One region of the Mycolicibacterium mucogenicum DSM 44124 genome, then DNA from elsewhere that is predicted to be linked to it. Evidence: riboswitches for the same ligand, from Rfam matches in the RefSeq annotation. Region 1 holds a riboswitch; the other holds the start of a gene.
What was found. Region 1 has a riboswitch for cobalamin ahead of C1S78_RS25880 (CbtB domain-containing protein). Riboswitches for the same ligand answer to the same signal wherever they lie in the genome.
Positions count from the first base shown of each region.

Region 1 (3,399 bases):
GTTGCGGCTCTCGGCGAGATTCTTGGTCATGCCCTGCAGCTCGCCGCCGAACATCGCCTTGAAGCCGGCGCCCATCTGCGCGAAGGCGTTCCGGGACCGGACGGTGAGGCCGAACACCTCACCGCAGACCCGCTGAATCTCCCACCCGGGCAGGTCATTCGTCGTGACAACCAGCATGCTGCCGCCTTTCTGTGTCGGTATGCCTCGAACTGTAGTGCGCGGCAACCGCAATCGTCAGAGCGCGGCTGCCACGTCCTGCATCGGTGCGGCCTTCCTGGTGCCACCGAGGTAGCGCTCGACGAGCCCGCCGAACACCAGCCCGATGACCGTCCAGATCAACGCCTGGTCGATCAGCGAGTACCACCGGAACTTCCACAGCAGGTCGGCGTCGAATCCGGGGTAGATCAACTGCCCGGGGGCATAGACCTTGCCGTCGACTGTGACCGGCGTATCGAATGTGTTGGTGATCGGCTGCGGCGTCTCGGTCGCGGCGCGCGCGAAGCCGAACTCGCCCGCGTGCTCGACGTTGGCGGCCAGATCACCCAGCGACGGCAGCGCCGCCAGCAGACCGCCGTACACCACGAAGAATCCGAGCACCGAGATTCCGACGGCACGCGCCCAGCCGACCTTCGCGGACAGCTTGCGCGCGGCGAACACCGCGAGGCCCAGCAGGGTCAGCGATCCCCACACCATGCCCAGGTACAGGAAACCGCGGGCCTCCATGGTGAATTCGTGGCCGATGGCAGGCGGGTTCGACGGGTATTTCACGAACGGCAGCAGGTACACACCCAGGAAGCCGAAACCGGCGACGGTCCAGCCCAGCACCTTGGGCCGCACGCCGAACCGGCCGTGCAGCACCAGATACGCGACGGCGACCAGCGCGCCCATCGCCACGGAGAACGCGATGATGCCGGTGGCCGCACCGATACCCGACTGGATGGACCGGCTGAACAGCTCCGGCCCGTCCGGCTCGACCGGATGACCCATGGCCGTATGAACGGTCGAGAGCACGTTCATGCGGCCGGATTCGTAGTCGATGGCCTTGTCGATGGTGGGTTCAGCAAAAATCCGGGCAAACAGGAACCCCAGAATGCCGGCGATCAGACCGGCGAGGGCTCCGCGCCCGATGACGCGGATTTCCACAAGAAGTCCCGTGGATCAGTGGCAGGGGAAGCCGAGGAAGTGCCGCGAGTCGTGCACCCACTCGTGGACCACGACGGTCTTACCGAACATCGACATCATGCCCTCGTCGATGCCGACGAGGTAGTACGCCAGCATCGCCAGGAAAATCGTCACCCCGAGCAGCACTGCCACCCGGGTGGCCGAAAGCGCCTTGGTCGATACGCCCGGCTTGGAAACCGCAATACTCGTCATGGTCAAACCTCCTACGGGGTCACGCGCCCCTACATTGTTCGGTTCTGCACGACGGCGAAAGATCTGACTCGCCGCAGAGGGCTCACAGTGGCGCAACCGTGCCGGATTTCCACCGGCTTCCATGCACCGTCGTACGGGATGAACATACACGCCCAACGAAAAATACCCTCCCCCGATGTTCGGGGAAGGGTATTTTTCGTGATCGATTACGGCACGTTTACTCCGAGGCAGTCGCAGCGGCCTCGGCCAGGTCGGCCGATTCCTTGCGGCGGCCGGCGAAGGTGAACACCGCATCCTCGGTGTTGTTGCTCTCGCCGTCCCAGTTCTCGACGTCCACGGTGACCAGCTGACCAGGGCCGACCTCCTCGAAGAGAATCTTCTCGGAGAGCTGGTCCTCGATCTCGCGCTGGATGGTCCGGCGCAGCGGGCGGGCACCCAGGACCGGATCGAAGCCGCGCTTGGCCAGCAGTGCCTTGGCCTTGTCGGTCAGCTCCATCTCCATGTCCTTGGCCTTCAGCTGCTTGCCGACCCGGCCGATCATCAGGTCGACCATCTGGATGATCTCGTCCTGCGTCAGCTGGTGGAACACGATGATGTCGTCGATACGGTTCAGGAACTCCGGGCGGAAGTGCTTCTTCAGCTCGTCGTGCACCTTGAGCTTCATCCGCTCGTAGTTGTTCTCGCCGCCGCCCTGGGTGAAGCCGAGGCCAACCGCCTTGCTGATGTCGCTCGTACCGAGGTTCGAGGTGAAGATCAGCACGGTGTTCTTGAAGTCGACGGTGCGACCCTGACCGTCGGTCAGGCGGCCGTCTTCGAGGACCTGCAGGAGGCTGTTGTAGATCTCCTGGTGGGCCTTCTCGATCTCGTCGAACAGCACGACGCTGAACGGCTTGCGGCGCACCTTCTCGGTGAGCTGGCCGCCCTCTTCGTAGCCGACGTAGCCCGGAGGGGCACCGAACAGCCGCGACGCGGTGAAGCGGTCGTGGAACTCGCCCATGTCGATCTGGATGAGCGCGTCGTCGTCACCGAACAGGAACTCGGCCAGCGCCTTCGACAGCTCGGTCTTACCGACACCGGACGGGCCGGCGAAGATGAACGAGCCCGACGGACGCTTCGGGTCCTTCAGGCCGGCGCGGGTACGCCGGATGGCCTTCGAGACCGCCTTGACGGCGTCGACCTGGCCGATGATCCGCTTGTGCAGCTCATCTTCCATGCGCAGCAGGCGCGTGGTCTCGGCCTCGGTCAGCTTGAAGACCGGGATGCCGGTCCAGTTGCCCAAGACCTCGGCGATCTGCTCGTCGTCGACCTCGGCGACTACGTCGAGATCACCCGAACGCCACTGCTTCTCCCGCTCGGCGCGCTGGGCGACCAGCGTCTTCTCCGAGTCGCGCAGCCGGGCTGCCTTCTCGAAGTCCTGCGCGTCGATGGCCGATTCCTTCTCCCGGCGGGCATCGGCGATCTTCTCGTCGAACTCGCGCAGGTCTGGCGGAGCGGTCATCCGGCGGATGCGCATGCGGGCGCCGGCCTCGTCGATGAGGTCGATGGCCTTGTCCGGCAGGAACCGGTCGTTGATGTAGCGGTCGGCCAGGGTGGCCGCGGCCACCAGCGCACCGTCGGTGATGGAGACGCGGTGGTGCGCCTCGTAGCGGTCACGCAGACCCTTGAGGATCTCGATGGTGTGCTCGACGGTCGGCTCACCCACCTGCACCGGCTGGAACCGGCGCTCGAGGGCGGCGTCCTTCTCGATGTACTTGCGGTACTCGTCGAGCGTCGTCGCACCGATGGTCTGCAGCTCGCCACGGGCCAGCTTCGGCTTCAGGATGCTGGCGGCGTCGATGGCGCCCTCGGCGGCACCCGCACCCACGAGCGTGTGCAGCTCGTCGATGAACAGGATGATGTCGCCGCGGGTGTTGATCTCCTTGAGGACCTTCTTGAGGCGCTCTTCGAAGTCACCGCGGTAGCGGCTGCCGGCGACCAGCGAACCCAGGTCCAGCGTGTAGAGCTGCTTGTCCTTGAGGGTCTCGG
Region 1 covers NZ_CP062008.1:5,316,825-5,320,223, forward strand. Annotated here, with positions in the region: gene C1S78_RS25870 (YbjQ family protein) at 1-177, opposite strand, end outside; gene C1S78_RS25875 (CbtA family protein) at 235-1,143, opposite strand; gene C1S78_RS25880 (CbtB domain-containing protein) at 1,159-1,374, opposite strand; adenosylcobalamin (AdoCbl) riboswitch at 1,376-1,522, opposite strand; gene clpC1 (ATP-dependent protease ATP-binding subunit ClpC) at 1,592-3,399, opposite strand, start outside.

Region 2 (3,399 bases), 1.0 Mb from region 1:
CCAACAACGCGCGCGGCAACCGTAGTTCCCAGACGATGCCGTCGTCGATCGGCGTGACATCCGCCGGGCGGCCCCAAAGATGTTGCGCGACGACGGCATACACGTCACCGAAGCCGAGGTCGGCGGGTCCGATGATCATGGCCGCCGCGATCGACAGCGCCAGGACCACCAGGCCGAGCAGCGTCATCGCAGCCGTGCGCACCGCCGTCAGGACTTCCCGCCCAGCCCGAACGAGCGCAGTCCGGACGCGACGGTCTCGACGGCGTCGACGTTGCGCAGCGACGGGTCCATCGCGCTGGCCGGCAAGATGATCCACCGCTTGTCCCGCACGGCCTTCAACTTGGTTGCCGCCGGGTCGGTTTCGAGGAACTTGATCTTGTCGGCGACGCTGTCACCGTCCTTGCCACGGGTGAGATCGGCGAGGACCAGCACGTCGGGATCGCGCTGGAGGATGGCCTCCCACGAAATCTCGGGCCACAGCTGCCGGTTGTCGGCGAACGCGTTGCGCGCCCCCACTGCCGTGGTGATGATGCCCGGCGCTCCGCAGCAGCCGGCGATGTACGGCGTTCTGGTACCGGCGTACCACCACATCAGGGAGACGTCGTCGGCCTTGAGTCCGGCGGTCGCGGTCGCCATGCGCGCCTGCAGTGTCGACACCAGCTTGTCACCACGCTCCGCGATACCGAAAACCTTGGCGATATCACCGATTTCGGCGTACATGTCGTCGAGCGTCAGCGGGCGTTGTTGCGCCGCGTCCTGGCCGCCGCACTCGCTGGACGACTGATACGTCGGCACTCCGAGGCGCTCGAACCGATCCCGCGGGGCGACACCCTGATCGGTGAACGACCAGTCGAACGTCGCGTACACGAAGTCGGGTTTCTCTTTCAGCACCCGCTCGAACGACGGGAAATCTCGGCTCAGCACAGGCACTTTGGCGTTGTCGGCGGCGAGGTCGGGCCGGACGTCGTCACTCCAGGACGCGGTGCCGACCATCCGGTCGGCGAGTCCGAGCGCCAGGAGCAGCTCGGAGGCCGGCTGATTGATCGAAACCGCGCGCTGCGGCGGCGCCTTCACCGTCACCGTCCGCCCGCAATTCTCCAGCGTGACGGGATAGCCGGCGGTTCTGGCATTGACAGTTCCGGTCGCCCGCGGGCCGCCACATGAGCAGACGAGCGAAACAACCAGTGCGACAAGCACAATGGTGCGTCGGGACACGGCGGCGCCTTCCGATCCGGGACTCGGTTCGCGGAGTCCATGCGTGGGCGGGTCCTCGCGCCGCCAGGCCGCGAGAGCCCGAGCCAGCAGGTCTTCGGACTCGGGATCATCCAGGCCGGAGCGCCTTCCCAGCCCACGTGGGGCCAGTGGCCGTTGCTCCGCCTGTCCCCCTTACCGCTGCGCGTCAGTTCCGGTTTCGCACCGGATTCCCTGACCCAACCGCGTTGGGTTCGACTAGCTCGAATCGGACCATACCAGCGCCGCGGCGGCGTGTCGCTGCCGGCGGCGTGTCGTCCTTTCCTGTGGCACATGCGATTTGGAGTGGTCAACTTTCCTTGACGCGTCAGGGAAAGTTGACGGCTCCGGGCGAAAGGTGCCAAGGGAGAGAGCCCCGGACGGGCTGACGGACCGCGAATGTGCGACCAGATCGCCAGAATCACTGGGAGGGCGATCTGTATGCACCGTCGCGGGAGCGCGAGAAACCTACGACTCGGCGCGCTTGCCCTTCAGGCCACGCCAGAAGAGATTGATCATCAGCTCGGTGGCGTCGTTGACGTCGGTGTCGCCGGCGCTGACGCGGGACGCGATGGCCTCACCCGCACCCACGAGGGCCACGGCCATCATCTCGAAGTCGCTGTCCGGCTCCGGGTTTCGGGTACCCGCGCTGAGCAGCCGCGCCACCAGGTCGATGATCTTCTCGCGGCCCTCGCGCACGGTGTGGGCGAACGCCTGCGAGCTGGTGGCCTGCGTGTACAGCACGATCCACGACGCCCGGTTGCGGTCGATGTACGTCATGAACGACAGCACCGCGTTACGCAGCAGGTCGCGTGGGCTCTGGGCGAAGTTGATGTCTGCCCGGACGGTGTCGACGAACCGCGTCAGCTCCCGATCCAGGCACGCCGCGAACAGCTCTTCCTTCGAGCCGTAGTAGAGGTACAGCATCGGCTTGGAGATCTCGGCCTGCGCCGCGATCGCGTCCATCGAGGTCTCGTGATAGCCGTTCACCGAGAACATCTGCACGGCGGCGTCGAGCATCTGCTGTTCGCGGACGGCCCGCGGCAGCCGCTTGGTTCCACCTGCCATCGGAACAGGGTAGCCGGACGACGATCAAGCGGTGAGGAACGAGCCGCGTTGAGGAGTGCGGCAAATCGGGCCGGGCAAGGAGCGGCTCACTTCACGCATTTCGCGCCCGGCCCCTTCATGCCCGCGACGCGCAGCACCGACTTGTCGATCTGCGCCTGGTCCAGTTGCCCGGACTTCGCGGCCGCCTCCAGCTTGTCCAGCACGTCCGGGATCCCGTCGGTGGTGATCCACAGCGCGACGTCCGCGCCGGCCTGCAGCGCCTTGAGCGCCGCATCGGCCACGCCGAAGTGCTGGGTGATGGCGGCCATGCCGGTCAGGTCGTCGGTGAACACGACACCGTCGAACGGCGGGCCGCCGTACTGGCCGCTGCGCAGCAGGTCGTAGGCCGGCTTGCTGAGACTGGCCGGGTCGTCACCGAGCGTCAGGCCCGGCACCTGCAGGTGGCCGACCATGACGGCGACGGGCTCCTGCGTCGTCAACGTCCGGTACGGCACCAGGTCGTTGTCCTTCAGCGCCTCCAGCGGCGGCGTCTTGACGCCACCGGTGTGCGAGTCGCCCGAGCCGTGCCCGTGTCCCGGGAAGTGCTTGAGCACCGGGACGAGCCCCGCCTCGCGCAGGCCCGCGGCGTACGCACCGGCGTACTCGGTCACCTTCTGCGGGTCCGAGCCGAAGGAGCGGTCGCCGATGACCTCGTCGTCGGGCTCTTCGGTGACGTCGGCGTCGGGCGCGAAGTCGACGGTGATGCCGAACTTGTCCTTCATCTGCTGTCCGCGGTCCTTGGCGATGGCCTGGACCTCGGCCGGGGTCTTGGTCGCCGCCAGCACGCGCGCCGACTCCTGCGGACCGATCAGCTTCTTCAGCCGGGACACCCGGCCGCCCTCTTCATCGATGCTGACCGCCAGCGGCAGCGCACCGGACGCGGCCTGCAGTGCCGGGATGCTGCCGTCCGACAGCATGGACAGGTCCGTCCAGCTACCGATGAAGATGCCGCCGACCTGCTGTTCCGTCACGGCGGCACGGGCATCGGCGGCGTCCTTGACGCCCACCATGAGCAACTGGGCCAGCTTCTGCCGCAGCGTCAGGGTGCTCAGCAGAGCGTGC
Region 2 covers NZ_CP062008.1:248,500-251,898, reverse strand. Annotated here, with positions in the region: gene C1S78_RS01120 (FecCD family ABC transporter permease) at 1-187, opposite strand, end outside; gene C1S78_RS01115 (ABC transporter substrate-binding protein) at 208-1,215, opposite strand; cobalamin riboswitch at 1,284-1,469, opposite strand; gene C1S78_RS01110 (TetR/AcrR family transcriptional regulator) at 1,699-2,298, opposite strand; gene C1S78_RS01105 (glycoside hydrolase family 3 N-terminal domain-containing protein) at 2,385-3,399, opposite strand, start outside.
Region 2: linked by a shared signal. The riboswitch ahead of C1S78_RS01115 (ABC transporter substrate-binding protein) and the one ahead of C1S78_RS25880 (CbtB domain-containing protein) in region 1 are both predicted to bind cobalamin.